4 regions of the Rhodococcus koreensis genome follow, and region 3 is predicted to be linked to each of the others. Evidence: riboswitches for the same ligand, from Rfam matches in the RefSeq annotation. Region 3 holds a riboswitch; each other region holds the start of a gene.
The links. Region 3 has a riboswitch for cobalamin ahead of metE (5-methyltetrahydropteroyltriglutamate--homocysteine S-methyltransferase). Riboswitches for the same ligand answer to the same signal wherever they lie in the genome.
Positions count from the first base shown of each region.

Region 1: another riboswitch for cobalamin. It lies ahead of JWS14_RS33865 (ABC transporter substrate-binding protein); the one in region 3 lies ahead of metE (5-methyltetrahydropteroyltriglutamate--homocysteine S-methyltransferase).
Region 2: another riboswitch for cobalamin. It lies ahead of JWS14_RS23975 (CbtB domain-containing protein); the one in region 3 lies ahead of metE (5-methyltetrahydropteroyltriglutamate--homocysteine S-methyltransferase).
Region 4: another riboswitch for cobalamin. It lies ahead of JWS14_RS01520 (cobaltochelatase subunit CobN); the one in region 3 lies ahead of metE (5-methyltetrahydropteroyltriglutamate--homocysteine S-methyltransferase).

Region 1 covers NZ_CP070609.1:7,493,948-7,501,746, forward strand. Annotated here, with positions in the region: gene JWS14_RS33855 (SDR family oxidoreductase) at 1-1,356, opposite strand, end outside; gene JWS14_RS33860 (MMPL family transporter) at 1,389-3,509, opposite strand; cobalamin riboswitch at 3,603-3,743, shown strand; gene JWS14_RS33865 (ABC transporter substrate-binding protein) at 3,843-4,838, shown strand; gene JWS14_RS33870 (FecCD family ABC transporter permease) at 4,835-5,920, shown strand; gene JWS14_RS33875 (ABC transporter ATP-binding protein) at 5,917-6,693, shown strand; gene JWS14_RS33880 ((2Fe-2S)-binding protein) at 6,686-7,429, shown strand; gene JWS14_RS33885 (error-prone DNA polymerase) at 7,563-7,799, shown strand, end outside.
Region 2 covers NZ_CP070609.1:5,222,425-5,230,223, reverse strand. Annotated here, with positions in the region: gene JWS14_RS23990 (helix-turn-helix domain-containing protein) at 1-459, opposite strand; gene JWS14_RS23985 (alpha/beta fold hydrolase) at 522-1,277, opposite strand; gene JWS14_RS23980 (antibiotic biosynthesis monooxygenase family protein) at 1,310-1,624, shown strand; cobalamin riboswitch at 1,675-1,807, shown strand; gene JWS14_RS23975 (CbtB domain-containing protein) at 1,831-2,025, shown strand; gene JWS14_RS23970 (CbtA family protein) at 2,016-2,813, shown strand; gene JWS14_RS23965 (DUF5996 family protein) at 2,854-3,798, opposite strand; gene JWS14_RS23960 (hypothetical protein) at 3,942-4,397, shown strand; gene JWS14_RS23955 (DsbA family oxidoreductase) at 4,394-5,059, opposite strand; gene JWS14_RS23950 (CbtB domain-containing protein) at 5,296-5,490, shown strand; gene JWS14_RS51180 (SH3-like domain-containing protein) at 5,513-5,956, shown strand; gene JWS14_RS51175 (SH3-like domain-containing protein) at 5,953-6,252, shown strand; gene scnC (thiocyanate hydrolase subunit gamma) at 6,249-6,938, shown strand; gene JWS14_RS23930 (SH3-like domain-containing protein) at 6,935-7,270, shown strand; gene JWS14_RS23925 (OsmC family protein) at 7,278-7,715, opposite strand; gene JWS14_RS23920 (helix-turn-helix transcriptional regulator) at 7,755-7,799, opposite strand, start outside.
Region 3 covers NZ_CP070609.1:3,818,863-3,826,661, forward strand. Annotated here, with positions in the region: gene JWS14_RS17590 (alpha-ketoacid dehydrogenase subunit beta) at 1-635, opposite strand, end outside; gene pdhA (pyruvate dehydrogenase (acetyl-transferring) E1 component subunit alpha) at 632-1,717, opposite strand; gene JWS14_RS17600 (Lrp/AsnC family transcriptional regulator) at 1,887-2,360, shown strand; gene JWS14_RS17605 (MFS transporter) at 2,375-3,724, opposite strand; cobalamin riboswitch at 3,992-4,187, shown strand; gene metE (5-methyltetrahydropteroyltriglutamate--homocysteine S-methyltransferase) at 4,324-6,585, shown strand; gene JWS14_RS17615 (FAD-binding oxidoreductase) at 6,632-7,799, opposite strand, start outside.
Region 4 covers NZ_CP070609.1:377,366-385,164, reverse strand. Annotated here, with positions in the region: gene JWS14_RS01535 (precorrin-2 C(20)-methyltransferase) at 1-651, opposite strand, end outside; gene JWS14_RS01530 (precorrin-8X methylmutase) at 648-1,274, opposite strand; gene cobG (precorrin-3B synthase) at 1,299-2,432, opposite strand; cobalamin riboswitch at 2,439-2,581, shown strand; gene JWS14_RS01520 (cobaltochelatase subunit CobN) at 2,638-6,240, shown strand; gene JWS14_RS01515 (PPOX class F420-dependent oxidoreductase) at 6,258-6,653, shown strand; gene JWS14_RS01510 (TetR/AcrR family transcriptional regulator) at 6,709-7,353, shown strand.

The DNA of each region.
Region 1 (7,799 bases), 3.7 Mb from region 3:
ACGACCCGCGTTGTTGACGAGCATGTCGACGTGATCATGTTCGGCGAGAACGGCTTTGACGGTGTGTTCGACCGACTCGTCGTCGGTGATGTCGCAGGGGTAGCCGTAGGCCTCGCCGCCCGCCGCGCGGATCTCCGCGACGACGGCGTCGAGTTCCGCGGTGCGTCGGGCGAGCAGGATGACCTTCGCGCCCTTACGGGCCGTCGCGATCGCGGAACTCCGGCCGATCCCGGACGACGCCCCGGTGATCACGACATGCCTGCCCACGAGCGGTCCGGCGGGGTGGGGCCTGCGCGCCCGGTCGGGGTCGAGGTTCTCGCGCCAGTACGACCACAGCGTGCCGGCGTACGAGGCGAAAGGCGGCACCTCGATGCCGGTGCCGCGCAGCGCCTCCCGGGTGTCGCGGTCGTCGAACACCGTGGGCAGGGTCAGGTTCTCGACGAGCGCCGGCGGGATGCCGAGTGCGCCGAGCACGGCCTTGCGGCCCGCGTCGAGGGCGGAGTCGGGGGTGGGGGTGAGGAACGGGCGGACGAGTTCGCCGGGCAGTCCGATCGCGGGGTGCGGTGCGCCTGCCGCCTCGGCGAGCGCGGCGTAGATCTCCCGGACCGGCTGGGGGCGCGGATTGACGAGGTGGAACGTCTGGCCGTCCCGTCCCGGCGCCGTCATCAGTTCCACGACGGCCGCGGCGACGTAGTCGACGGGCACGACGTTGGTCGCGCCGATCCGCGGGACGGCCACGGGCAGCGCGGCGGGGAGTTTCGCGAGCGCCGCGATGGCGGGGAAGAGGTAGTACGGGCCGTCGATCTTGTCCATCTCGCCGGTGACCGAACTGCCGACCACCGCGGCGGGGCGGTAGATGCGTGTGCGCAGGCCCTCGGCGTTGCGGACCAGTTTCTCGGCCTCGAACTTGGTGCGGTGATACGGGGTGGGGAAGCTCTGGCCGAGATCGAAATCGGTTTCCCTGAACGGCCCCTCGTGATCTCCCGCGACGGCGATGGAGGAGACGTGGTGGAGAGTCGCATCCAGTTCCCGGGCCAGCGCGATGACAGAACGGGTGCCGTCGACGTTCGTGGCGGCCTGCTCGTCGCCGGCCGTGAGGTCGTAGATCGCGCCGAGGTGCAGGACGTGGTCGGCCGTGGGCACGGACCCGAGTCCGAGGCCGGGCTCGGTCAGGTCACCGATCAGGGGATGCACGCGTTCGCCGCCGGGCATGCTGTCGACGAGTGCCTCCAGCCGCGCGACGGACGCGCGCCGGACGAGGACGTGGATCTCGGCTGATGCATCGCGGTCGAGGATCAGGGGCAGCACGTGCCGACCCAGGAATCCGGTACCGCCGGTGACGAGGTAGGTGGCCATGCCCCGAACTTACTCCAAAGTAAGATGATGTACTAGTGGCCGAGACCCACCTTGGCGTGCACCTTTTTCATCCAGGCCGGAGCCCACCAGTTGGCCTCGCCCATCAGCTTCACCAGGGACGGAACGAGGAGCATCCGGACCACCGTCGCGTCGACGAGCAGCGCGACGATCATGCCCACGCCGAGGAACCGCATGATCGACAGACCGGAGATCGTGAACGCCCCGGTCACCACCACGAGCAGCAGCGCGGCGGCCGTCACGATCCGGCCGGTGCGCTCGGTGCCGAAACGCACCGCTTCCTCCGTCGTCGCGCCCGCCTCGTGCGCCTCGACCATGCGCGACATCAGGAACACCTCGTAGTCGGTGGACAGGCCGAAGACGACGGCGAGAATGAGGACCACGAACGTCGCCTCGAGCGGTGCCGGACTGACCCCGAGCAGGCCCGCGCCGTGTCCCAGCTCGAAGATCCAGGTGAGCACCCCGAACGTGGCGGCGAGACTCAGCCCCGCCATCGCGACCGCTTTGATCGGCAGCACCACCGAGCCGAACGCCAGGAACAGCAGGACCAGCGTCGAACCCACCATGATCGCGATCATGACCGGCATCCAGTGCACGATCGCCGCGTTGCCGTCGTCGACGGTCGCCTGGCCGCCGCCGACGAGCAGTTCGGTTCCCTCGGGGACGGAGATGGCGCGGAGACCGTCCACCGCCGCGCTCTGGTCGTCGGTGGTCACTCCCTCGGAGTAGACGGCCTGCACCGCCACCAGTTCGCCGTTGGACGCGACGACGGTGGCGGCGCCGATGCCCGGCACCTGGCCGGCGGCCTGTGCCACCGCGGCTCCGTCGGCGGCGGTCGGCGCGGTGCCGTCGGTGCCGCGGAGGATCAGGGTGGCGCCGTTCCCGGTGGTGGGAAATTCGGTGGTGAGGGTGTCGGTGGCGATACGGGCGGGATCGTTCTCGGGCAGCGCCGTGTACGTGACCTCGCCGAGTGACGCGCTGAGCAGCGGCGCGGCCAGGACCATCAGACCCGCGACGATTCCGACCGCGATGGCGACCGGCCGACGCATCACCCAGGTGACGACGGAGCCCCAGAACTTGCGGGCGCGCACCTCACCGCGCTGCGCCGCGTCCTTGCGCCAGCTCAGCGCGTTGATGCGGTGACCGAGGATCGCGAGCAGCGCGGGCACCGCGGTGAGGGACAGCAGCGCCGCACTCGCGACCGCGGCCATCGCACCGAACCCGAGCGACTTGATCACGTCCTGCGGAAACACCAGCATCCCCGAGAACGCGCACACCAGAAGCAGACCGGAGAACAACACGGTGCGACCCGCGGTCAGGACGGTGCGCCGGGTCGCCTCGGCCACGTCGGCGCCGGACTCCAGTTCCTCGCGGAAACGGCCGACGATGAACAGGCCGTAGTCGATCGCGAGCCCCAGGCCGAGCAGGGACGCCACATTGATCGCGAACGAACTGACGTCGGTGAACAGGGTCAGCAGGCGCAGCGTCGCGAGGGCGCTGAAGATCGAGAGCAGCCCGACGAACACCGGAACGGCGGCGGCGACCAGTCCGCCGAAGATGAAGACCAGCAACACGAGAGTGATCGGCAGCGCGATCGCCTCGGCCAGCACCAGGTCCTGCTGCAGCCGGTTGTTGAACGCCACACCCACCACCGAGTTGCCCGCGAACTCGGTGTCGACGCCCTCCACCTCGAGCTTCGGCAGCAGATCGTTGAACGTGGCGGCGGTGATCCCGGCATCCGGGTCGACGGTGATCGCGGCCGACGCCTTGGTGCCGTCCTCCGACACCATCAGGTGCTTCCTCGTCGCGTCCGCCGTCCAGTACGACGTCACCGAATACGTCGGCACCTCGGCGGCGAACCGGTCGAGACTCGCGGTGACCTGGGGGCCGATGTCGTCGAGGGTCTTCCCGTCGGGTGCGGTGTAGATGGCGATGATGTCCGGCGTTTGCGGACCCAGATTGTCCTCGACGATTCGCGCCACCTCGGCGGATTCGCTACCGGGGTCGATGAATCCGCCGGAGCTGAGCTTTGCGAACACACCGGTGCCCCACACGCCGCTCACCACAACGGCGAACACGGCGAGGGTCAGGACCCACCATTTGCGTGAAACAACGGTCGAGGCCCAACGTGTCATGCGTCAACTCCGGGTGATCGGGGGCGGTCGGCTGCGACTGCCGACTGTAGTGCGGATCGAGGGATTGCCGGTGGGGGTGTGACGCTGGTCCCGGCAAATCGTGCATACTCGGCAGTGCACTTGCAGTCACACGCACGGGGGAAGCCGGTCCGAATCCGGCGCTGACCCGCAACGGTAGGCCACCAGAGCATTTCGGTGGCGAGCCCGATTACCCGGCGTGTGGTGTGCGACATCCTTTTCGTCGTGGTCTACGAAGCGGAGTCCCGCAGGCGCGCCTGCACGTGGGCGTCTGCCGGCTTCTCATTCGTGGCTCTGAGCCGCAATGAGGTTTACATGCACTGTCAGTTGTTCCGAAGTTCCGCTCTGGTCACGCTCGCCGTGGCCGCGCTGGTGGTCGCCGGATGTTCGCGCGGGGAGTCCGTGGGGCAGACCGCTTCCGCCGAATCCTTCGCCGAGCCGGTGTCCGTCACCAACTGCGCGCGAACGGAGACGTTCGACGCGCCGCCGCAGCGCATCGTCAGCATGAACGATCACGTCACCGAGGTGCTGATCGAGATGGGGGCCGGTGATCGCATCGTCGGCACGGGGTACGGCGACGCGACCCCGCTGCCGGAGTTCGCGGATGCCTTCGCGAAGATCCCGAAACTCGCGAAGGAATACCCGACCCGGGAACAGATCCTCGACCTCGACCCCGACCTGGTGGTCGGCGGCATGCGCAGCGCGTTCGACGAGAAGGAGGGACGCTCGCGCGAATCCCTCGGCGAACAGGGCATCCCCACCTTCCTGTTCTCCGAGTACTGCGGGCAGGGTTTCCCCGACATCGGACTGCTGCGCAGCGATTACACGCAGCTCGGTGAGATCCTCGGCGTCCCGGACGAGGCAGTCGCCGTCAGCGAACGGGTGACGTCCGGGTTGCAGGCCGTGCGGGACGAGATCGCAGGCACCGCCCCGGTTCCGACGTTCTTCTACGATTCCGGCGAGGACGTTCCGCTGACGATCGGCGGTGTGGGTGTCGGCCAGCTCATCGCGGACCACGCGGGTGCGGCCAACCTCTTCGCGGAGGGGGAGAAGCCGTATTCGAAGTCCACGTGGGAGATCATCGGTGAACGCGCCCCGGAGGCGATCGTCGTCCTCGACTACGGCACGACGAGCGCGCAGGCGAAGATCGACTTCCTGAAGTCGCACCCGATCATGTCGACGACGCCCGCAGTGAAAGCCGGCCGTTTCGTGGTGGTGCCGCTCGACGACTTCTTCGAGAGCCCGCGCCTGGTGCGGTCGGTGGAGACGATCGCGCGGGCGCTGCATCCGGACGCCGTCGGCGCGCGATGACCACGACCGCCGAACGTGCGGCGCCACACGCGTCGCCCACGCACCCCTCCCGGGCGCGCGTCGGGTTCGCGGGCCTGGTGATGCTGCTCGCCCTGACGACCCTGTTCGTCCTTGGCCTCGCCGTGTCGTTCGGTTCGGTGCGCATCCCGGTCGGCGACGTCTGGGCGATCGTCGCGCACCGGGTGGCCCCGGGTGCGTTCGAGCCCTGGTGGTCGCAGGCCCGGGAATCGATCGTGCTGGACTCCCGGTTGCCGCGGGCGCTGACCGCCGCGGTCGTCGGGGCGGCGCTCGCCCTGGCAGGAGCCGTGGCGCAGGCGGTGACACGTAATCCGCTGGCCGATCCGTATCTGCTCGGCGTGTCCTCGGGTGCGGGTTTCGGCGTGGTGGTGGTGACGGTGCTCGGGCTCGGAGTGGGAGCGCGCGGCGTGTTCACGATTCCCGCCGCGGCGTTCCTGGGCGCCATGGTGCCGCTGTTCCTGTCACTGGCGATCGGCGGCCGGTATCCGCAGCCGACCGCGGTCATTCTCGTCGGTGTCGCGTCGGCGCAGGTGTTCTCCGCCCTCATCACCTTCTCGATCCTGGTCGTCGCCGACGAGCACCAACTGAGTTCGGTGATGCACTGGCTGGCGGGCGGTTTCGGCGACTCACGCTGGTCGACGGTGATTTTCCCGGCTCTCGCACTCGCGACGGTGGGGGCGGCGATGATGCTGAGCGCGAGCCGTGTCGACCTGCTGCAGGCGGGAGACGAAGGCGCCGCCGCCCTGGGGATGAACGTGCGGCGCTTCCGCGTCGTGCAGTTGCTCGGGGTGTCGATGCTGGCAGGGGCGGCCGTGTCCGTCGCCGGCGGCATCGGCTTCATCGGCCTGCTCGTGCCGCACCTGGCCGGGTACGTCGTGGGTGCCCGCGCGGTCAGGCTGCTGCCCGTCGCCGCGTTCCTCGGCGCGATCGCGATGGTCGCGGCGGACACGGCCGCGCGGTCGGTCGCGCGGAGCATCGAGGTCCCGGTGGGCGTCGTCACCGCCCTGGTGGGAGCACCGATCTTCGTGTGGATGCTGTACCGGCAGTACGGGAGGGCCGAGTGACCGCGCTGAGCCTGCACCGGGTCCGCGCCGAACTCGGATCGCGGGAAGTGCTGCACGGCGTCGACCTCGCCGTCCGTCCCGGTGAGGTGCTGGCGCTGGTCGGGCCCAACGGTTCCGGGAAGACCACGGCGCTGCGCTGCTGCTACCGCGCGCTCACCCCGACCGCGGGCGCCGTCGTCGTCGACGGAACGGACAGCGCCGATCTGGGCAGACGAGAACTCGCCCGCACGATCGGCGCGAGCACCCAGGAACCGCGGGTGTCCGCGGGACTGACCGTGCGCGAATCCGTGTCGCTCGGACGCGTCCCGCACCGGGGCTGGTTCGAACGGGCGAACGGGGTCGACGGCGAAATCGTGGAGACGTGTATACGGCAGGTGGGGCTGGCCGAACTCGCCGGCCGCGACGTGCAGGCGCTGTCCGGTGGGGAACGCCAGCGGGTGTCGATCGCCCGGGCTCTCGCGCAGCAGCCGCGGGTCCTGCTGCTCGACGAACCCACCAACCACCTCGACCTGCGGCATCAGCTGACGGTGATGAACCTGCTGCGCGACCTCGCGCGCGACGGTCTCGCGATCGTCGTGACCATGCACGACCTCCGGCTTGCCGTGGAGTACTGCGACACCCTTGCCGTGCTGCACGATGGACGGGTGATCAGCACCGGTCCGCCCGCCGACGTCCTGGACGACACCGTGCTCGGCGGGGTGTTCGGCATCCGCGCCGTCGTGCGGTCGAGTCCGCGGCTGACGATGGAGATCCTGGGGCTGGCCGATGGATGAGCAACTGCGGCGCGCGTACGAGCTGACCGCACGCCGCGTCCCGATGATCGCCGACCAGATCGCACACCCCGGCGCAGCCTCGTTCCCGGCCGTGCGCCTGACCGATCCCGGCTGGCTCGCGGACCGGGTCGCGGACACGGCGAGGCGGTGGGGCAGCGACGATCCCCGGGTCAACGGGACGCTGTGGTGGTACTCGGCCAGTTCGACGCTGACCGGGATCCCGATCGCGACCGCGCTCGTCACGGGTGTCGCCGCCCACCCGGGGCTCGGCGACGCCGTGGCATTCCTCCGCGACGACGGGTACCTCGGGGGCATCACCGCGTCGTCGGGGCTGCCGGTCACCGAGGGGCTGTCCGAACTCGCGGCCGAGATGGCCGCGGCACTGACGCCGATCGTCGATGCGCTCGCCGCGGTGTCCGGGGTGCGGCACGCCGCGATGTGGGCGATCACCACGGATTCGATCGCCAACCGGGCCCTCGACGCGGGAACGGCGTGCGGCGACCGCGCCCGCGGCAGCATCTTCGCCCGGGGTCTGGTGGACGCACTTCGCCGCGCCGGTGTCGTGCTGCCGGACCCGCGGTTCGTCGACGTCCGGGCCGGGGCGCTGTCGCGCCGGTTCACGCAACGGGCGTCGTGCTGCCTGATCTACGAGACCCCCGGCTCGGGCAAGTGCGTGAGCTGCCCGCGAAGGCCTGCCGAGGACCGTCTGAGAGGTCTGGCCGCGCTGGTGAGGTGACCCGCATTGACCGGTCCGCGAGGGTGATGGCACACTGACAGCATTCGAACTCCCGTTCGAATGATGCGCCTTCCCCAGCGGCATCTTCTGTGATCTCGGCACGCACGTGCGCGGGTAGAAGAGGTGTAATCAGATGGGTTGGGGAAACGGTCCGCCGACGTGGTCCGAGATGGAACGCGTCCTGTCGGGCAGGCCGGGGCGGGTCGACCCGGAGTCGATGTATCCGGGCGACGGCGGCGACAGTCCCGCATGGTCGCGTAAACGGGGGGAGTACCGGGCGGGCCGTCAGGAGCGTCCCGGTTCCACCGTGCCGTACGCCGAACTGCACGCGCACTCGGCGTTCAGCTTCCTCGACGGCGCCTCCCCGCCG
Region 2 (7,799 bases), 1.4 Mb from region 3:
TCAGCGGGTCGAGACGAAGCCGTCAGCGGCGTCGCCGGGGTCCGGGGTTTCCTCGTGCGCCATCTCCTCGAACACCTGACCGCGTCGCGCACGCTCGTGTTGTCGGAAGGCCAGCACATCCGCCAACTCCACCCGCCGATGCCGGCCCGGCGACGAGTACGGAATCTTCCCGGCCTCCAGCAACCGCACCAACGTCGGCCGGGTAATGCCCAGCAGTTCGGCGGCCTCCTGCGTCGTCAGCACCGTCCGGTGCGGCTCCACCGTCACCGCCTGCCCCCGATCCAGAGCCGTGACCGCGTCGACGAGCAACCCGCGGACACTGTCCGGCAACCGCGCCGAACCCTCCGGGGTCGAGATCGTCACATCGCCCTGACCAGCGAGAACAAACTTCAACGCGGTGAGAAGGTCCCGATCGTCGGCGCCCGGCGGCAACACCGTGTGGTTCATCAGAGCGGCCATACCTCAACCATAAAACGAAAAAAACGAACACACAATGTCCTGAGCAGCGGACGAGGTGGCTCTCAGCCGAGTTCGTCGAGGAATTCCTCGACCACTTTCCGGTACTGCTCCGGCTGGTCGTCGTGGACGAGGTGCCCGGCCTGCGCGATGCGGACGTACTCGGCGCCGGGATGCCGCTCCGCCATGGTCCGCATCTGACCGTCCGGGGTGATGGTGAACTCCCCCTCGATCAGCAGGGCCGGAACGGTGATCGACGCCCACTGGTCCCAGAAGTGCCGGTCGCCCCACTCCGCCGAGATGTCGCGGAACGTGTCGACGTCGCCGTGCAGGTACCAGCCGTCGGCGCGCTTCTCGAACGACTCCAGGAAGTACTGTCCGGCAACCGGACCGAAGAACTCGAACAGATCCTCCCGGGTCGCGAACGGCTGCGGCCAGTTCGAGATCATCGCCGCCCAGTCGTCGGCGGTGCGGCCACGGAAGTCGGGGGCCATGTCTTCGAGGACGAGCGCCGACACCTTGTCCGGGTGCTCGGCCGCCAGGCACCAGGCGTGCAGGGCGCCCATCGAATGGCCGATCACCACCCACGGCTCGGTGAAGGCCGCGAGAGCCGCGGACAGATCTGCTACGAATGCTTCCGTCGTCAACCGCGACGGCGCGGGCCTGCCGTGGCCTGCGGCGTCAAACGTGAAGACGTGGCCGTGCTCGCGCAGCCACGGCACGTGCCGTCCCCACGTCCGGGCACTGCCCATCAGTCCGTGCAGCAGCAGAATCGGCTGTCCCGTCCCACCCTCGTCGTGCAACGCACTCTCACCCGCCACCACTCCGACGCTAGCGGAGTAATCTCGCCCGCATGGCAGTGGTGAAGATCAACGCAATCGAAATCCCCGAGGGTGCGGGGCCCGAACTCGAGAAGCGCTTCGCGGCGCGCGCGCACGCCGTGGAGAACTCTCCCGGCTTCCTCGGCTTCCAGCTCCTGCGTCCGGTGCAGGGCGAGAACCGCTACTTCGTCGTCACGCAGTGGGAGAGCGAAGAGGCATTCGCGGCGTGGCGCGACGGTCCGGCCCGGGAAGCACATGCGGGTGAGCGGAAGAAGCCGGTGGCGTCCGGGGCGTCGCTGCTGGAGTTCGAGGTCGTACTCGACGTCGCGGCGGCGAACAAGAGCTGAGCGGCGGGGGCGGGCCGAGGATTGACACGACGGCCCGCCGGGTGCAAAAGTTCGCAGGACAATGCGATGGTTCGGCAGGAATCCGGTGCAATCCCGGAGCGGTCGCGCCACTGTAAATCGGAGTAGTCCTTCACGGGAACCACCTCGACAGCCAGATACTGCGGCCATCGCCTGGACCTAGGGGACGCGAAATCCCAGGAGGAACTATGGCACTCGCCTACGCACCCGGCTCGTCGGTCGACACGACCCGTCTCGCCGTCATCTCTTTCGCGATCGTTCTGTTCGCGATGCTCGCTCTCTACCTCGTGGGATTCGACCAGGGCGCGATCTCGCGCAGTGGCATGTACATGCATGAATTGATGCACGACGGCCGCCACCTCCTGGGTCTGCCATGCCACTGACCGATTCCTTCACGAAACTCCTCATCCGCGGTCTGCTGGCCGGCCTGATCGCAGGCATCCTGGCCGGTGGCGTCGCGTTCGTTCTCGGTGAGTCGCACATCGACGCGGCCATCGCGATCGAGGAATCGCACAGCGCCGCCGAACCCGAAGGCCACTCACACGACGCCACCCAGGCGGACGAGCCTGCCGGGCACTCGCACGACGAGGAGGAAGCCCTCGTCAGCCGCGACGGGCAGCGCTTCGGACTGTTCCTCGCCACGTCCCTCGCCGGACTGGCTCTCGGAGCGATCTTCGCCGTCGTCCTCCACTACGCGCGACGGCTGACCACGCTGTCGGGTCCGGTCTTCGGCATGTCGCTGGCCGCGCTCGGCTGGCTGGCGATCGAGGCCGTGCCGTTCTTCAAGTACCCCGCCAACCCGCCGGCCGTCGGCGATCCCGACACGATCAACCAGCGCACGTGGTTGTGGCTTGCCGCAGTCGCGCTGGGCCTGCTCGCCGTGGTGGCGTCCGTCTTCGCGGCGAAGGCCGTCGCCGCACAGGAGTTCCTGTCGGTGCGGATCGCGGCGCCGGTTGTCGCGTTCCTCGTGGTGGCGACCATCGGATACCTCGTGCTGCCCACGATCAACGAAGTGGGTGACGACTTCCCCGCGGTGCTGCTGTGGCAGTTCCGGCTGTCGTCCCTCGCGACGCAGGCCACGCTGTGGCTGGTTCTCGGACTCGTGTTCGCGTTCCTCACGGAGCGTGCCACCCGGGCCACGGCGCCCGCGTCGGCGAACGCCTCTGCCTGACCATGTGAGTGGCACGGTGTGCTGGAGCACACCGTGCCACTCACATGGGATGGGTGTCCCAACGGGCCGGGTCCGTCTCCAGGGCGGCCCGGTCCCAGCCACCCCGATCGGCGGCCGCATCGTACGTGCTGTGCAGGAACTTCAGCAGAGCCGCATCGGGGTCGTCCGCGGTGCGGACGGTCTCGTACGGCAGCAGGAACTGCCGGAACTCCGCGCTGTAGAACGCGCCGTCCGGCCCGACCGGGTAGTCGGCGAAGCCGTCCGGTTCCGGATAGGCGTACGCGTAGAACGCGCCCTCGACGCCACCGCCGGGCCAGAATCCACAGCTGCTCAGCTCGTGTGAGTAGCCCTCGACCATCACCCAGTCGCCGCAGTTCGGCGCTCCCCCAGGATGAGTGGGCGCGCTTCGACCGGAGAACCGGGTACAGGCCAGGTCGAGCGCACCCCAGAAGAAGTGCACGGGACTGACCTTCCCGATGAAGTGGGCACGGAACTCGTGCAGCACACGATCCGCCTGCACGAGCTGCCGCCAGAACCGGTGCACCGACTCACCGTCGTACGAGCAGTGCTGCGTGTCCTCTGCGAACGGAACAGCCGTCTCCACCTCGTTGGGCCTGGCCAGGATGGTCGTCGTCACGCCCAGTTCGGCCAGCGTGTCCATCGTCTCCGCATAGAAATCGGCCACCGACTTCGGTTCGAGCGCAACCGTTCCGGTTCCGCCCGCGCTCGTGCGGATCACCAGCCGATGGTCGACGAAGTCGAATTCGATGTCGAAACACTCGGTGCCGTACGGGACGGTCGACGTGGTGAGACCGCGGGGGCTCACGTACAGCGGCACCTGCCACCAGTGGTTGATCAGCGGTGCGTGGGCCAGGCGGATCTTCCCGACGATCTGCGTCCACATGTGCAGGGTGTCCCTCGTCGGCGTCCACTCGTCCACCTTCAACGCCGGCCATGCATCTCCGGATCGTGTCTGCTCGCGCACAGTGCCTCCCTGCCGACGACGTGCTTTTCAATGTGCTCCCCGTCCGGAGTGATGGCAAGGTGCCGCACCGATACCCGAGTAGGGGTGGCCGCCACTCCCCGGGGTGATGTGCCCGCGATGTCACCGATACCAGCATTGGGGACATGACCACTCGCACCGCACCACCGGCCCCGCAGACGGTCGAACACGCGTTCTGGCTGCTCGGGCTCGCCCTGTTCGCCGGCGTGGTGGAGGCGATTGCACACGCGTCCACCGCACTGGAGAATCCGGACGCCGACGTCGCCGGGCTCGCCGGACAACTCGCGGTCCGTGTTCTCGTCTACGCCGCGGTGCTGTTCGTCATGACCCGGTTCCGCAGCGGCAGGGCGTGGGCGCGGGGTGTCCTCGCGATCAGCCTCGGCGCCTTCGGCGTCACGTCGCTCGTGGCGGAGCCGATCGCCTGGATGACGGCGTGCGATGACCCGATGTCCGCCGTCTCCGGTCTGACGCTCGACGTCGCGGTGATCGCGCTCGCCCGGCTCACGCACCTCGCGGCGGTGATCGCCGCACTGGCACTCATGTTCCGGGCTGACGCCAACCGGTACTTCGCCCGCTGCTAGGTGACCGGCGCCGCGCTCGCCTGCGTCAGGAGCTGCAGGAACACGTCCTTCGGCTGCGCACCGGATACCGCGACCCGGCGGTTGGCGACGAAGAACGGCACCCCCGACACCTGCAACGCACGAGCGGTGTCGAGATCGGCCCGGACCGCGTCCGCACCGGCATCGGAATCGAGTTCGGCGCGCACCGTGTCGGCGTCGAGCCCGGCCCGCGCCGCGATGTCGACGAGCACCTCGCGGTCGTCGATCACGGCGCCCTCACCGAAGTGGGCGCGGAACAGTCCCTCCACCACGGCATCTCGCCTGTCGCCCGCGAGGTGGATCAGCCGGTGCGCGTCGAAGGTGTTGGCGGCGACGACCGTGTCGAAGTCCAGTCGCAGACCCTCGTCGGCCGCCGTCTGCGCGACGTGCCCGAACATCTGACGGACCTGCTCCGCCGACAGCCCCTTGCTCTCCACCAGGGCGTCGAGTTCGGTGCGCCGCTCCCCGACCGGGGTGTCCGGGGACAGCTGGTACGACCGCCACGTCACGTTGACCCGGTCGCGCCCCTCGAACTCGTCGAGGGCCGACAGGAAACGGCGCTTGCCGATGTAGCACCAGGGGCAGGCCACGTCGGACCAGATCTCGATCTCGATGTCGCCGTCGTGCTTCTGCTGTGTCGTCACAGTTCAGTGGAACAGATCGGTGCCGGATTCTGTTCCGGCTCGTTCCGCTCAGAGGATGTCTTGGCTCGCCGTGGTGTATTTACGCCCGCCGAATTCGACCGAACGGTACGGTGAGGGTGTCGACACGGCGAGAGTAACGTCGTATCGATCGTGCCGCTGAACGAGGGGCGCTCGTCGCGATGCCCGGACAATCGACGGCCGATGGTTGCGGAACCCGAACTCCTCCAGGAGTAGCCATGGTTTACGTCTCTTCACCGAGCAAGTCCGTCGAATCAGTCGGAATCGTGCTGATCGCCGTCGGAGTCGTCCTGCTCTCACTTCTCACCCTCTACCTGGTCGGCTTCGACCAGGGTGCGATCTCCCGAAGTGGCATGTACCTGCACGAATTGATGCACGACGGACGCCATCTCCTGGGAGTCCCCTGTCACTAGGTCCACCCCTACGGAGCGCGCGATGAACTCTCCAGCAGAATTCGAAGCACAGGCGAACAGAGTGGCGGGGTACGGCCCCCTCCATCACGAAGAGATGGATTCGCCGTACTACCTCCCCAATTCCGCGTTCGACGCGCTGCGGCACGTGCTGCACGACGTCGGCGGCCAGCCCGCCCTTCCCGTCGCGTACGAGGAGAAGGTCGAAGAGGACTGGGAGATGAGCACGTACGTCACGTGCGAATGCCTCGGCTGGCGGGGCGTGTGGAACTCGGAGGAACGCCGTCGCGCCGAGAACGACCTGGGTGCCACGCTCTACTTCGGATTGCCGTACTACGCGCGGTGGATCACGGTGGCTGCCAAGACACTCATCAACAAGGGCCTGATCACGCCGGACGAACTCTCCGCCAAGATCGACGAAGTGCGGGCCCGGACCGCCGGCGGACCTACGGCGGGAGGCCGGTCATGACGAAGTTCGAGATCGGCGACCGCGTCACCGTCAAGGATGCGACGTCGATGTTCCACACCCGCACGCAGGCATTCATCCGCGGGCACACCGGCGTCGTCGTCGAACACCGCCCGGCGTGGGTGATCCCCGAGGACGAGGCGTGGGGACGCGTCGACGACGGCCGGACCGAGCCGTTCTACGTCGTCCGCTTCCAGCAGACCGACCTCTGGCCCCGCTACACCGGATACGAGATCGACACCTTGGAAACCGAGTGCTCCGAGCGCTGGCTCGAGCCGGCAGGAGAGGCCGACACATGACGCATTCGCACGACGATCACGCCCCGATCCAGGCCTCGGAGGAGGTCAGCGAATTCGAGATCCTGGAAACCGCCATCCGGGAACTGTCCATCGAACACGGACTGTTCTCCCGCGAGGATCACCGGCGCTTCTCGGAATGGGCCGAATCGGTAGGGCCGTCGGGTGGTTCGAAGTTGGTCGCGAAGGCGTGGGTGGATCCGGAATTCAAGAAGCGCCTACTGGCCGACGGCACCGAGACCTGCAAGGAAGTGGGGATCGACTGGCGCGACCCCACCGGGTCGGGCACACCGAGCGACTACACGTACTTCTACGTACTGGAGAACACCCCGAAAGTGCACAACGTCATCGTCTGCACGTTGTGTTCGTGCTATCCGCGGCCCGTCCTCGGCATGTCCCCGGACTGGTACCGCACACCCAACTACCGCCGCCGGCTGGTGCGCTGGCCCCGCGAGGTGATCGCGGAGTTCGGCCTGCACTTCCCGTCGGACGTCGAAGTGCGCGTGCATGATTCGAATCAGAAATCGCGATTTATGGTGATGCCGATGCGCCCCGAAGGCACCGAGGGGTGGAGTGAGGAACAGCTGGCGTCGATCGTCACCCGCGACACCATGATCGGCGTCGCCGTCCCGCAGGTCGACTGGACGGCGACCACACCACCCTCGGACAACGGAGGAGCCGCGCGATGATGGCAGACAGGGGCTACGACGTCATCCTGAACACGTTGACACCGGCGACAACTCGCGACGACGTGACGCTCCCGGACCTCGACCGCAAGCCCGACCCGTGGGAATCGAGCATGCAGGCCACCGCGGAATGCCTGTCCTGGCGTGGCGCCTGGGACAATCTCGACAGGCGCCACACCGAGGACCAGCTGGGCGAAACCATCTACCGCGACTTCCCCGTCCGCTCCCGGTCCGTCGTCGCCACCGCGCACGCGCTGATGGACAAGGGCGTCATCAGCCCGGACGAACTCCAGGCGAAGATGGAGGAAGTGCGCGCACGGGTCAACCGTCGGTAGCCGGCACTCAGGATTCGAGTGCCGCGTCCAACGTGATCTCGACGCCGGTGAGTGCCTTGCTCACCGGGCACGACTCCTTCGCGGCCTGAGCGGCCTTGGCGAAGCCGTCTGCGTCGAGCCCGTCCACCTCACCGCGGACCGTCAACTTGATGCCGGTGAGCTTGAAACCCGGGTTGTCCGGCCCGAGTGAGACATCGGCCTTCACCTCGAGGCTCTGCGGGGTTCCGCCTGCCTCCGCGATGAGTGCGGACAGCTGCATCGCGTAGCAGGACGAATGCGCCGCCGCGATCAGCTCCTCCGGGCTGGTGGTTCCACCCGCCTCCTCCGCCGCGCGCTTCGGGAACGAGACGTCGAAGGTCGCGACACCGGAACTGGTGAGTTCCACCTGGCCGCTTCCCTGTTCGAGTGATCCGTTCCAAGCGGTCCGTGCGGTACGTGTCGGCATGCCACATCCTCTCGTGGTTCTTCGGTTTACGTGTCGAACCTACTCGTACCTGGCGCACATCCGCAGCGCCCGGGAACGCAGGGC
Region 3 (7,799 bases):
TCGGTACCCGGGGCGACCACCCGGGCCTTGTGCAGTGGCCCCGTCTCGGCGGCGGGGTCGATCTGCCCCTTCTCCCAGTAGCGGCGCTTGGGCTCGAAGAACAGCACCGGATCGTCCGAGGCGATGGCCTGCTGAATCATCGTGTGCGCGTCGGCGGCGGTGCTGCAGGTGACGACGCGAAGACCCGCGGTCGCGGCGAAATAGCCCTCCGGGGACTCGGAGTGATGCTCGATCGCGCCGATGCCGCCGCCGTACGGGACGCGGATGGTGATCGGCATCGTGACGTTGCCGCCCGTGCGGTAGTGCAGTTTGGCGACCTGCGAGACGATCTGGTCGAAGCCGGGGTAGATGAACCCGTCGAATTGGATCTCACACACCGGCCGGTAGCCGCGCATCGCGAGACCGACTGCGGTGCCGATGATCCCGGACTCGGCGAGCGGGGTGTCGATGACACGGTTGGGGCCGAAGTCCTTCTGCAGTCCGTCGGTGATGCGGAAGACGCCGCCGAGTTTGCCGATGTCCTCGCCCATGAGCACGACCTTCGGGTCGTTCTCGAGGGCGCGGCGCAGGCCGGCGTTGAGGGCCTTGCCGAGCGGAAGCGTGGTCGGGGCGGCCGCGGAGATGGCTGTGCTCATGCGTCGGTCCCTTCGAAACTGTCGAGGTAGGAGGCGAACTGGCGGCGCTCGTCGTCGACGAGGGGATGGGGTTCGGCGTAGACGTTGTCGAACAACGACATCGGTTCGGGCTCGACGGTCTCGAGGCATCCGCGGCGCAGCGCGGCGGCGGTGTCGTCGGCGCGCTGCTGCACCGCGGCGAGGTAGTCGTCGTCGATCGCGCCCGCCGACTCGAGGAGCGCACGGATGCGGTCGAGGGGGTCCTTGCGTTTCCATTCCTCGTCGAGCGCGGCCGGGCGGTACCGGGTCGGGTCGTCGGACGTGGTGTGCGGGCCCATCCGGTAGGTGACGGCCTCGATCAGGGTCGGTCCGCTGCCTTCCCGTGCCCGCTCGAGCGCGGCCCGGGTCACGGCGATCACGGCGATCACGTCGTTGCCGTCGACGCGCACACTGGGAACGCCAAAGCCGCGGCCCCGCGCGGCGATGCTCACCCGCGACTGCAGGCTGACCGGTTCGGAGATCGCCCACTGGTTGTTCTGGCAGAAGAACACCACCGGGGCGTTGAAGCTCGCGGCGAACCCGAAGGCCTCGGAGATGTCGCCCTGACTGGTGGCGCCGTCGCCGAAGTAGGTGATCGAGGCGCCGTCGGAGCCGTCGAACTGCAGGCCCATCGCGTACCCGGTGGCGTGCAGTGCCTGCGCGCCGACGATGATCGCGGGGGTTGTCATGTTGTAGTCGAACGGGTTCCAGCCCGAGTGCGTCGACCCCCGCCAGAACCGGAGCATGTGGGTGGGATCGACGTCGCGGCAGTACGCCACCCCGTGTTCGCGGTAGCTGGCGAAGACGAAGTCGCCGGGATCGAGGGCGCGTGCCGACCCGACCTGCGCCGCTTCCTGCCCCAGCAGCGGCGCCCACAGGCCCAGTTCGCCCTGACGCTGCAGCGCGGTCGCCTCCGCGTCGATGCGCCGCACCACGACGAGGTCCTCGTACAGTGCGCGCACCGCGGCGACGTCCACGTCGTCGACGTACCGGGAGTAGTCGGGATGATCCACTCGCGCACCGGTTTCGGTGACGAGTTGCACCACATCATCGTTGTCGAACACGAATACCTCCGAATGGGATGGAACGGGAGGCACCGCCGCCCATGTGCGACCGTTTCGGTCAGAATGATGTACTCATGCAAACATCGGGATCCAGCATGCGCAAGTGTTGTCTATCAAATTAAGCAGAATGCCCAACTCTCGGCATGGGGAGTGTGGGATACTGCGCTACATGACGAGACTCGATCGAACCGATGCCCGCCTGCTGCTCGCCCTGTGCGACGCCCCCCGCGCAACCGGCGTCCAACTGGCGACCCTGCTGGGGATGGCACGGAATACCGTGCAGGCACGAATGTCTCGCTGGGAGGAGCAGCGCGTGCTCGCGCCCGTGGACCGCTGCGTGTCACCCCGCGACCTGGGATACCCCCTGCAGGCGTTCGTCACCGCGGTCGTCGACCAGCACCGCCTCGAGGACGTCATCGAACACCTGCGGGACATCGCCGAGGTCGTCGAGGTCGTCGGCATCTCCGGAGCGGCAGACCTGCACATCGGCGTGGTCGCCGTCGATGCCGACGACCTGTACCGCGTCGCCGGCCTCATCCTCGCCGTGCCCGGGATCGAGCGCACCACGGTGTCCGTCGCCATGCGTGACGCCATCCCCTACCGGACCCGCCCACTGCTCGAGCGGATCGCCGAGGAGCGCTGACCCCGGGCGCATGCTCAACGACTCGCGGTGACCACGCGGGTATCGGCGTCTTCGGTACTGCGCGTGGCACTTACCCGGGATCTGAGGATGAGAACCAGCATCACGGCGACGAGCATGACCGCCCCCACGACCCACAGGCCGGCGCGCGAGTTCCCGGTGGCGTCGAACAGCCACCCGGTGACGTACGGGGCCCCGAAACCACTCAGGTTGCCCACCGAGTTCACGACGGCGATGCCTGCCGCGGCGCCGGCACCGGTCAGGAATGTGCTGGGCAGGTACCAGAACACGGGCAGTGCGCAGAACACACCGACCGCGTTGACGGTGACCGCGATCATCGTCGTGAGCGGCGACTGCATGTACAGGGCGACCGGGATGGAGACGGCTCCGATCAGGGTGGGGACGGCGACGTGCCAGATCCGCTCACCCGTCCGGTCGGAGTGCCTGCTCCACAACACCATTGCGACGGCGCCGACCGCGAACGGAACCGCGACGATCAACCCGGTGGTGAACAGCGAGAAATCGGTGGCGAACGTCTTCTTGAAACCGGCGACGATGCTGGGCAGGAAGAAGCTGAGCGAGTACAGCCCGTAGGTGATCCCGAAGTAGACGAGGCCCAGCATCCACACGCGGGAATCCGTCAGCGCCCGGCGCACCGACCCGTGGGAACCGGATTCCGAAGCCTCGGATTCGAGTTCGCGAGTGAGCCAAACCTTTTCGTCCTCATCCAGCCACGTGGCCTGCGACGGCCGGTCCGTGAGGTAGAACCAGGTGACCACCGCGAGCAGGACGGCGGGTATCCCCTCGATCAAGAACATCACGCGCCAACCGGACAGTCCGAACAGGCCGTCCCAGTATTGGATGATGGCGCTCGACAACGGTGCCCCGAGCGCCGACGACACCGGGAGCGCGAGAAGGAACAGGCCCATCAGCCGGACCCGGTAGGCGCGGGGAAACCACAGGGTCAGGTAGAGCAAGACCCCCGGGAAGAAGCCGGCCTCGGCGATACCCAGCAGCATGCGCAACCCGTACAGCGATCCCACATTGGGCACGAAGGCCATGGCGGCCGCGATGATCCCCCACGTGAGCATGATCCGGGCGATCCAGCGGCGTGCCCCGAACCTGTGCAGCGCGAGATTGCTCGGCACCTCGAACAGGAGATACCCGATGAAGAACAGCCCGGAGGCCAGGCCGAACATCGTCTCGGTGAGGCCGAGTTCCGCGCTCATGGTCAACTTCGCCAGCCCGATATTGGTCCGGTCGAGGTAGTTGACGAAATAGGCCAGGCCGAGGAACGGAATGAGCCGCCGGGCGACCTTCCGGACCACCCTCGCCTCGATCTCGGGTTTCTGCAGTACAGGCGACATGAATGTCTCGGCTTCCTGAAGAGTGGGCGCGCCCGACCGGGCGACGTGACGTGACGTGGACCACTCTATGAGTCGGATCAGCTCGAAACTATGGAGAAACCACACATGCGACACCGCGATGAATGGAGGGATCCTCAGCCGAACGTCTCCCCTGGGAAGCGGGTGTGGTGTCCCACCCGGACGGGGTTGTCCCCTATGCTGACCGGTGCAGCTGGTTCGCCCGGCACGGTCATGAGGAGCCCCGAAGACCGCACCAGGCGTCGAAGCACCGCGAATCCCTCCGGGGGTCTCGGGGTGTGAGAGGGAACCCGGTGAGAATCCGGGACTGTCCCGCAGCGGTGAGTGGGAACGACCGCCGTCATCATGCACTGGGCATTTTGCCTGGGAAGCGACGGCCACTAGGTCCGGTGGATGCCACCGGGTGCCCGCGAGTCCGAAGACCTGCCGACTGCGTCGGGCACGCCGTGCCCGACGGTCCACCGCCTCGGGGAATGGGCGTGTAGGCCTCCTCGTGTCGCAGCATGCTTTGTCTCGGGCTCGAGAGGTGTACTCGTTTCTGCCGGTGGTGGTCCTTCCCTGCATGCAACTGGAGAAACACCGTGACCACCCTCTTCACCGCGACCGTACTGGGATCACCTCGTATCGGTCGGAACCGCGAACTCAAGAAGGTCGTCGAGGCCTACTGGGCGGGCCGCGCCGACGCCGCCGCCCTGGCCGCGGTCGGCGCCGACCTGCGCCGGCAGACCTGGACCGACCTGCGCGATGCCGGGCTCGATTCGATCCCGGTCAACACGTTCTCGTACTACGACCAGGTCCTCGACACCGCCGTCCTGCTCGGCGCCCTGCCCGACCGTGTCGCCGGCATCGACGACGACCTCGACCGGTACTTCGCCGCCGCTCGCGGCACCGACAGCGTCACCCCGCTGGAGATGACGAAGTGGTTCGACACCAACTACCACTACCTCGTCCCCGAAATCACCCCGTCCACCTCGTTCGCCCTGGATGCGTCGAAGGTGCTCGGCGAACTCGGTGAGGCCCTCGAACTCGGCATCGCGGCCCGCCCGGTGATCGTGGGTCCGGTGACGTTCCTGCTGCTGTCGAAGGCCGTCGGCTCGGAGGCGCCGCTGCTGGATCGGATCGATGAGCTGGTGCCGTTGTATGCGGATCTGCTGACCCAGCTCCACGACGCCGGCGCCGAGTGGGTGCAGATCGACGAACCGGCCCTGGTCGCCGACCGCACCCCGGAGGAGATCGCCACCGCCAAGCGCGTCTACGACCAGCTGTCCGCCGTCGAAACCCGTCCCGCGATCCTGCTGGCGTCCTACTTCGGCAGCCTCGGCGACGCCCTGCCCGCGATCGCCTCGACCGGGGTCGAGGGCATCGCCGTCGATCTGGTCGCCGGATCCGACACCCTCGCCGCGGTTCCCGAACTGACCCGCAAGCACGTCGTCGCCGGTGTCGTGGACGGGCGCAACATCTGGCGCACCGACCTCGAAAACGCCCTGACCACCCTCGGCACCCTGCTCGGCAGCACCGGATCGCTGGCGGTGTCCACCTCCTGCTCGCTGCTGCACGTCCCGTACACCCTGCAGGCCGAGAAGAACGTGGACAAGGCCCTGCGGTCGTGGCTGGCGTTCGGCACCGAGAAGGTCCGCGAGGTGGTCACGCTGGCCACCGCGCTCACCGAGGGCCGGGAGACGGTGGACGAGGAGTTCGCGCTGGCCCGAGCGGCGGCCTCGACCCGCACCACCGACCCGCGGCTGCGCGACAACGCAATCCGCGCCCGGCTGGAAACGATCCTGTCCTCCGACCCCGGCCGCTCCCCCGCGGATCAGCGCCGCCCGGCCCAGGCCGCACTGGAGTTGCCGCTGCTGCCGACCACCACCATCGGCTCCTACCCGCAGACCACCGCGATCCGGGTGGCGCGGGCGGCGCTGCGCAAGGGTGAGATCGACGACGCCGAGTACCTGACCCGGATGCGCGCCGAGATCGCCGCTGTCGTTGCGCTGCAGGAGGAACTGGGCCTCGACGTCCTCGTGCACGGCGAGCCGGAACGCAACGACATGGTGCAGTACTTCGCCGAGCAGTTGGACGGGTTCTTCGCCACCGAGAACGGCTGGGTGCAGTCGTACGGGTCCCGGTGCGTCCGTCCGCCGATCCTCTACGGCGACGTGCGCCGTCCGAACCCGATGACCGTCAGCTGGATCACCTACGCCCAGTCCCTCACCCAGCGCCCGGTCAAAGGCATGCTCACCGGTCCGGTGACCATCCTGGCGTGGTCGTTCGTGCGCGACGACCAGCCGCTGGCGGACTCGGCGAACCAGGTGGCCCTCGCCATCCGAGACGAGACGGTCGACCTGCAGGGCGCCGGGATCCGGATCGTTCAGGTCGACGAGCCCGCACTGCGCGAACTCCTGCCGCTGCGGGCGGCCGAGCAGACCGCCTACCTGGACTGGTCGGTGGGGGCGTTCCGGCTCGCGACCTCGGGGGTCGCGGACTCGACGCAGATCCACACCCACCTGTGCTACTCGGAGTTCGGTGAGGTCATCGACGCCATCGCGAACCTGGACGCGGATGTGACGTCGATCGAGGCGGCCCGCTCGCACATGGAGGTCCTGGGTGACCTGAACGCCGTCGGGTTCGATCTCGGCGTCGGCCCGGGTGTCTACGACATCCACTCCCCGCGCGTGCCGAGCGTGGAGGAGATCGCAGCCTCGCTGAAGGAGGCGCTCGAAGCGGTTCCGGCGGAACGGTTGTGGGTCAACCCGGACTGCGGATTGAAGACCCGCGGTCCGGTGGAGGTGGAGGCGTCGCTGCGTAACCTCGTCGACGCCGCGAAGCTGGTCCGCGCCGGCCTCTGACACACCCCCTGTGAGTACTTGTTAACCGCCGGCGGTTAACAAGTACTCACGGGCCCGGGGCAAAGACCTTCCCCGGGTTCAGGATTCCGTGGGGATCGAGGGCGTTCTTCACCGATCGGTGCATGTCCAGCACGACCGGATCGAGTTCCTGGGCAAGACCTTCCATCTTCAGCAGACCGACACCGTGTTCGCCGGTGACGGTGCCGCCGAGTTCGAGCGCGGCGTCGATGATTTCCGCGAAGGCGGCCTGCGCGCGGGCGCGGGCAGGCTCGTCGTCGCGGGGTGTGATGAGCAGCGGGTGCAGGTTTCCGTCGCCGGCGTGTGCGATGTTGGCGATCGTGGTCTCGTGGGCGATGCCGACCTGTTCGATGCGTGCAAGCATCTCGGGGACAGCCCGTTTCGGAACGCACACGTCTTCGGTGAGAACCGGTCCGAGCCGCTCCATCGCCGGGTAGGCCAGGCGGCGCGCGGCGAACAACGCATCCGCCTCCTCCTGGTCGGTGGACACGGCAGACCATGTGGCTCCGGCTTCGTCGAAGCACGACAGCATCTTCTCCGCCTCCTGGTCGCCGATGACGCCCGCGGTGTCGATGCGGCCGAGGAGAACGACGTTCGCCTCCACCGACAGTCCCATCTTCTTCCACGCGTCGACGGCGATGAGGCACTGCCTGTCCACCAATTCGAGCGCCGACGGGGTGAGCCCCGCCGCGGCCACCGCGCTGACGGCCCGGCCCGCGTCGACGATGGAATCGAAGTAGCCGGCCACCGTGCGCTGCGGGTCTTGCAGCGGGCGCAACTTGACCGTGATTTCGGTGATGACGCCGAGCGTTCCTTCGGACCCGACCATCAGACCCGCCAGGTCGTAGCCGGCCACCCCCTTGGCGGTCTTGCGTCCGAGGCGCACGAGTTCACCGGTGCCGGTAACGATCTGCATGCCGAGCACGTAGTCGCGGGTGACGCCGTACTTGACGCAGCACAGTCCGCCCGCGTTGGTGGCGACGTTCCCTCCGATCGTCGACCACGGCGCGCTGGCCGGGTCCGGCGGATACCAGAGTCCGTGTTCGGCGCAGGCGGCCCGGAGATGATCGTTCACCACGCCGGGTTCGACGACGGCGTACCGCTCGAGGGGATCGATCTCCTTGATCGCGTTCATGCCCTCGAGCGCGAGGACGACGCAGCCGTCGGTCGCGTTCGCCCCGCCGGACAGGCCGGTG
Region 4 (7,799 bases), 3.4 Mb from region 3:
TGTCGTGCTGGCCCGCTCGACGTACCACGTCTCGTCGATGCGACCGGAGTCCTTCAACGCCTGCCGCACCGCCGGGTAGGTGCGTCCGAGTTTCAGGATGGCGGCGGCGTCGGTCTCCCGCAGGCGCCGCGTCAGCTCGCCGCGCGGCAGGGTGCCGGGCAGGACGGTGAGGATTTCCTCGCCCTCGACGAGCGGCATCGCCAGCGCGGCCGAGGCGGCGCTGATCGACGTCACCCCGGGAATCACCTCCGCCTCGAAGCGCTGCGCCAGCCGCTTGTGCATGTGCATGTACGAGCTGTAGAAGAGCGGGTCGCCCGCCGCGAGGAGCGCCACCGTACGGCCGGCGTCGAGGTGCGCGGCGAGCCGCTGCGACGCTTCCTCGTAGAACTCGTCCATCGCCCCCTGGTATCCGCCCGGGTGGTCGACGGTCTCGGTGGTGACCGGGTAGACGAGGTGCTCCTCGATCTGGCCCTCACGCAGGTACGGCGCCGCGACCGCGCGGGAGATGCTCTTGCCGTGCCTGGCGCTGTGGAACGCCACTACGTCGGCCTCGGCGATGACCCGCGCAGCCTTGACCGTCACCAGTTCCGGGTCGCCCGGTCCGATGCCGACGCCCCACAGCTTGCCGGTCGACTGCTCGTTGGAACTCATTCGACTTCGCTCGCAATCGCATTCAGCGCCGCAGCCGTGATGGCACTGCCACCGCGGCGGCCGCGGACCACCAGATAGTCGAGTCCGCTCGGGTGCTCGATCAACGCTTCCTTCGACTCCGCCGCGCCGATGAACCCGACCGGGCCGCCCACGATCGCGGCGGGCCGGGGTGCACCGGATTCGATCATGTCCAACAGGTAGAACAGGGCGGTCGGGGCGTTGCCGATCGCGACGACGGCCCCCTCCAGTTTGCTGCCCCACAATTCGAGCGCGGCCGCCGAGCGGGTGTTCCCGATCTGCTCCGCCAGCACCGGAACCCGGGGGTCGCGCAGGGTGCAGATCACCTCGTTGTCCGCCGGGAGACGCTTGCGGGTCACGCCGGCGGCGACCATCTGCGCGTCGCACAGGATCGGGGCGCCGTCCGCCAGCGCCGCGCGGGCGGCCTTCACGACGCCGGGGGTGAACGCGACGTCGTCCACGAGATCGACCTGACCGCTCGCGTGGATCATGCGGACCACGGCCTGTGAGACGTCCTCGGGAAAGGCACTGAGATCCGCCTCGGCGCGGATCGTGGCGAAGGACTGGCGGTAGATCTCCGCGCCGTCTCGGATGTACTCGATCATCCGCTCACGATAGAGGCTCCGGGTTCACCGCTCCTCCACCCGGTAACCCGTCTTGGTGGCGACGACGTCGGCGACCTCGCCCTTGGGGCGGCCGCAGCACCGCTCGCAGCCCGACCAGTGCTGTCGGCCCTCCACCGGGAGTTCGCCGCTCGCGACGGCGTCCCGCGCATCGGTCCGCACATCGGCTAGCGCCTTCTCGCACCCGGGTTGCCCGGTGCAGGCGCTGACCTTCAGCCACGGCGAGTTCTCGTCGAAGATCAGGCCTATCGGGGCGAGGACCCGGACCACCTGCTCGGCGGACCACTCGTCCAGATCGCACAGCAGCACCGTTTTCCACGGCGTGACGACTACCGGCTTCTCGACCGCGGCGAGGAATTCCGCCAGCCGGGCGTCGAGGACCCCGAATGCGAGACCGCCGCCGAGGGTCACGTTGCCGTCCGGCTGGTCGAGCCACCCGATCGGCGGCCGGTGCTCGTCGAACCCGCCAAGCGGGTCGGCGGTCGGTGCCAGCGTCAGTGCCGACAGCGTCCGTTCGACCCCGTCGGCGATCTCGGACAGCCGCCAGTGCCGTTCGCGCAGCTCCAGGAAGACGCGGGCGGCATCGACGAGCATCGACACCGCGTCCGCTGTCGGGATCCGGACGCCGCTGTCGCGACCGGCGAGGATCAGCGCGACCTCCGACCCACCGACAGCGTGGACCCCGAAATCGCCGCCGAGCGCCGAGACGTCGCCCCGGCCGTCGTCGAGGGTGAACAGGGTGCGGCCGGGCAGGTCCGCCAACGTGGGGTCGGCGCACAACGTCCGGTCCAGTACACCGATCAGATCGCGCAGGTCCGTCAGACCCCCGATCCGGCCGGTCAGCGGCGAGACGAGAATGTTCCGGACCCGCTCGTGCGTTTCCGAGGGCAGCAGGCCCGCGTCGGCGAGGCGCCCGGCGAACTCCAGCGGATCGCGGACCGCCCGCAGTTGTGCATTGCCGCGGGACGTCAATTCGATCTCGCCGTTGCCGAGGTCGCGCGCCGATTCCGCGAGTGTCTGCAGCTGGGCGGAGGTCAGCACACCGCCGGGGAGGCGCACCCGGGCGAGCGCACCGTCGGCCGCCTGATGGACCTGCAGCGCGCCGGGGCATGCATCGGGGCGGGAGCGGTAGTCGACCATGGTCCCAGGTTACGTCCGGCCCCGGGTAGCATCACCAGCACTTGCGACAGCAGGAGAGGAAGCCGGTGCGAATCCGGTGCGGTCGCGCCACTGTGAGCTCGCCGAAACCGGTGGGCGAGCCAGACCCTCGCCTGCCGTCCTCCGACCTCCGGTTCCGCACAGAACCACCGCCACGGGGCGCGACACCCCCAGGAAGGCTCCACACGTGATCCTGCTGCTCTCCACCTCCGACACCGACCTGCTCAGCGCACGCGCCAGCGGGGCGGACTACCGCTGGGCCAACCCGGCACGGCTGCTGGTCGAGGAGGATCTGCCGGGACTGCTCGACGGCGCCGACCTGGTCGTGGTGCGCATCCTCGGCGGCAAGCGGGCATGGGAAGAGGGACTCGACGCGGTCCTGGCCAGCGGACTGCCCGTGGTGGTCCTCGGCGGCGAGCACGCCCCGGACGCCGAGTTGATGGAGTGCTCGACGGTCGCGGCCGGTGTCTCGGCGGAGGCGCACAACTATCTCGCCGAGGGCGGCGCCGACAACCTCGCCCAACTGCACCACTTCCTGTCGGACACCGTGCTGCTGACCGGTCACGGTTTCGAGGCGCCGGTCCACCTGCCGAGCTGGGGTGTCGCGCCGTTCGCCCCCGACGCCGACGCGGACCGCCCCACGATCGCCGTTCTCTACTACCGCGCCCAGCACCTGGCCGGGAACACCCGCTACATCGAGGCCCTGTGCGAGGCCGTCGACGCGGCGGGCGGCACTCCGCTGCCGATCTTCTGCGCGTCGCTGCGCACCGCCGAACCGGAGTTGCTGACGACGCTGCGCCGAGCGGACGCGATGGTGGTCACCGTGCTCGCCGCCGGCGGCACCAAGCCGGCGGGCGCGTCGGCCGGCGGCGACGACGAGGCATGGGACGTCGCCGCGCTGGCCGCGCTGGACGTGCCGATCCTGCAGGGGCTCTGCCTGACCAGCAGCCGGGAGTCGTGGGAGTCCAACGACGACGGACTGTCCCCCCTCGACGTGGCCACCCAGGTCGCGGTCCCCGAGTTCGACGGCCGACTGATCACGGTGCCGTTCTCGTTCAAGGAGATCGACGCCGACGGCCTGTCCACCTACGTTCCCGACGCCGAGCGCGCCTCCCGGGTGGCGGGCATCGCCGTCCGGCACGCCCGGCTCCGGCACATCCCCGCACCCGAACGCCGGATCGCCCTGATGCTGTCGGCGTACCCGACGAAGCACGCCCGCATCGGCAACGCCGTCGGTCTCGACACCCCGGCCAGCGCGATCAGGTTGCTCACCGAGATGCGGGCCGCCGGCTACGACCTGGGCCCCGCGGACGGGCCGGACTCCGTGCCCGGCCTCGCGGCCCAGGACGGCGATGCGCTGATCCATGCCCTCATCGCCGCAGGCGGCCAGGACCCGGACTGGCTGACCGCGGAGCAGCTGGAGGGGAACCCGATCCGGATCTCCGCCGCCCGCTACCGCGAGTGGTTCTCGGCGCTGCCCGCGGAACTGCGCGAGGGCGTCGAGGAACACTGGGGACCCGCGCCCGGCGAACTGTACGTCGACCGATCGCAGGATCCCGCCGGCGAAATCGTCATCGCCGCAATGCAGTTCGGAAACCTCGTCCTGATGGTGCAGCCGCCCCGCGGATTCGGGGAGAAGCCGGTCGCGATCTACCACGACCCGGACCTGCCGCCGAGCCACCACTACCTCGCCGCGTACCGGTGGATCGCGGCGGACGCCGCGGCCGGCGGTTTCGGCGCCGACGCCGTCGTCCATCTCGGCAAGCACGGAAACCTCGAGTGGCTGCCCGGCAAGACACTCGGCATGTCCGCCTCGTGCGGCACCGACGCCGCGCTCGGCGACCTGCCCCTGATCTACCCGTTCCTCGTCAACGACCCGGGGGAGGGCACGCAGGCCAAGCGCCGCGCCCACGCGACCCTCGTCGATCACCTGATCCCGCCGATGGCCCGCGCCGAGAGTTACGGCGACATCTCGCGGCTCGAGCAACTCCTCGACGAGCACTCGAACATCTCCGCACTCGACCCGTCGAAGCTGCCCGCCATTCGCCAGCAGATCTGGACGCTGATGCGTGCCGCCAAGATGGACCACGACCTCGGACTCGAGGAACGTCCCGACGAGGACGTGTTCGACGACATGCTGCTGCACGTCGACGGCTGGCTGTGCGAGATCAAGGACGTCCAGATCCGGGACGGGCTCCACGTGCTCGGTGCGGCGCCCCGAGACGACGCCGAGGTCGAACTGGTGCTCGCCATGCTGCGCGCCCGGCAGATGTGGGGCGGCGAGCAGAACGTCCCCGGACTCCGTGAGGCTCTCGGCCTCAGCGAGGACGGCGACGAATCCCGCACCCGTGTGGACGAGATCGAGCAGCAGGCGCACGGGCTGGTGCAGGGCATGCACAACGCCGACTGGAACCCGGACGCCGCCGACACCCTCACCGACGACGCCACGGTCGCGAAGATCCTGCGGTTCGCGGCCACCGAGGTGGTGCCCCGGCTGCGGGAGACGGACAACGAGATCGCCCAGGTGTTGCACGCGCTCGACGGCGGTTTCATCGCCGCCGGGCCGAGCGGGTCGCCGCTGCGTGGGCTGATCAACGTGCTCCCGACGGGCCGGAACTTCTACTCCGTCGACCCGAAGGCCGTGCCGTCGCGGCTCGCCTGGGAGACCGGTCAGGCGATGGCCGAATCGTTGCTGGACCGCTACAAGTCCGATCACGGCGAATGGCCGCGGTCGGTGGGGCTGTCCGTGTGGGGCACGTCCGCGATGCGCACGTCCGGCGACGACATCGCCGAGGTGTTCGCGCTCCTCGGCGTGCGCCCGGTGTGGGACGAGGCGAGCCGGCGCGTGGTGAACCTCGAGGTGATCGACCTCGAGGAACTGGGCCGTCCGCGCATCGACGTCACCGTCCGGATCAGCGGCTTCTTCCGAGACGCGTTCCCGCACGTCCTGGCGTTGCTCGACGACGCCGTCCGGCTCGTCGCCGCACTGGACGAACCGGCCGAGAGCAACTTCGTGCGCGCCCATGCGCAGGCGGATCTCGCCGAGCACGGCGACGAACGTCGCGCGACCACCCGCATCTTCGGGTCCAAGCCGGGCACCTACGGGGCCGGACTGCTCCAGCTGATCGACTCCAAGAGTTGGCGCGGCGACGCCGACCTCGCCGACGTGTACACCACGTGGGGTGGGTTCGCGTACGGCCGCGGACTCGACGGCGCACCCGCCGCCGACGACATGCGGACGGCGTACCGGCGAATCACTGTGGCGGCCAAGAACACCGACACCCGCGAACACGACATCGCGGACGCCGACGACTACTTCCAGTACCACGGCGGGATGGTCGCGACCGTGCGGGCGCTCACCGGGAAGTCCCCCGAGGCGTACATCGGCGACAGCACCCGGCCCGAGTCGGTGCGCACCCGGACCCTGTCGGAGGAGACGTCCCGCGTCTTCCGGGCCCGGGTCGTGAACCCGCGGTGGCTCGAGGCGATGCGCCGCCACGGCTACAAAGGCGCGTTCGAGATGGCGGCGACCGTCGACTACCTGTTCGGATACGACGCCACCACCAACGTCGTCGCCGACTGGATGTACGAGAAACTCGCCGAGTCGTACGTGCTGGACGAGCAGAACCGCAAGTTCATGGAACAGTCCAACCCGTGGGCCCTGCACGGCATCGCCGAACGACTCCTGGAGGCGGCCGAGCGGGACATGTGGGAGCACCCCGAGCAGCAGACCCTCGACGGCCTGCGGCAGGTGTACCTCGAAACCGAAGGCGAACTCGAAGGGGACTGACCGGCATCGGGGCTAGCATGGGCCGGGTGACCACAGAATTCGATCGGGTGTCGTCCGCGAAGTATGTCCTGCTCACCACGTTTCGGAAAGACGGCACCCCGGTGGCGACGCCACTATGGGCCGCCGCCGACGGTGACCGTCTGCTGATGTGGACGGTCACCGACTCCTACAAGGTCAAACGCATCCGCCGCAATCCGGAGGTGACGGTGGCCGCGTGCGATGCGCGCGGCAAGCCGAAGGGCCCCGAGGTACCGGCCCGCGCCGTCATCCTCGACGCCGCGGACACCGATCACACCCGGGACGTGATCGCCCGCAAGTACGGCATCCTCGGCTGGCTCACGATGAAAGGCAGCCTCCTGCGCCGAGGAAAGACCGGCACCATAGGACTCGCCGTCACGGCCGACGACCGGTAGCCCTTGTGTGGTCCGATGCGTCTCCCGGTGGGGCTCGGGCGCATACGATCTGGTGATGTCGCAGACGCTTCCCGCAGATGTTCGCCGCGGACAGCTCATCGAGGCGGGGCTGGCGATCGCCGCTCACCAGGGTGTCGCCGCGCTGACCATCCGCCGCCTGGCCGACGCGGCCGGTGTGTCGCTCGGGGTGGCGCACTACCACTTCGAGGACAAGGAAGAACTCCTGACCGAGATGGGGGAGAACCTGATCCTGCAGGTCAGCGAGTCGATGCGGGCGGCATTCGGCCGGCTGACGGGGGCCGTTGAACTGCCGGGCATTCCCGGTCTTCGGGAACTCCTCTCTGCCGGGATCGGCGGCCTGTGGCCGGTCATCGAGGCCACCCCCGACCACCAGTTGCTGACCTACGAGATCACCGCGAGGGCCCTGCGGCGCCGCGGCGCCGGCCACGACTCCGCCGGGGCGGTCGCGAGCCACCAGTACCGCACCATGGATGCCGAAGCTATCGCGTTCCTCGATCTGTGCGCTCACCGGGCCGGTGTCGCCTGGGGCACGCCCGTCGAGCAGGTCGCGCGCTTCGCGTTGGCGGCGCTCGACGGGCTGGTGCTGCGGTGGCTCGTCGACCGCGACGGCGACGCCGCGCTCGCCGCTCTCGACGACCTGGTCCAGGTCGTCACCTCGAAGGCACTGGACGATGGCTGACCGACGGCATGTACTCCTGTGTCGGGCACCCGCAGACGGGGGCAGACGCGATCAATGCCCGGCCTGCCCCGGTATCTCGGTCACCAGTGTCCGAGATTGCCCTGCCAGATCGCCGAAATGATGTAGAGCGCCACGGTCAGTAGGTAGTACAAGTTGATCATTGTGCGCACCTCCTCGTCAGGGGCACAGCGGTTGCGGGCGGATGTCCCCGTGCCGGCTGGGTACCCCGTACGCCACGACTCAAGCGGGGTGCGCTGACATGCTGCGATCGGTGTTCATCACAGCATCGGCTCGGCCTGTCACCGACGGGGTCATCGTCAAGTTAATTGTGTGTCTTGATGATTCGGGCTGCGATGTCGTTGCCCGGATCGGTGGGTGTGAATAGACTTCCCGCGTTCGTCCTTCAGGTGGCAGCGGCGTTCGTGGTCGTTCCAGATCGTTCGTTC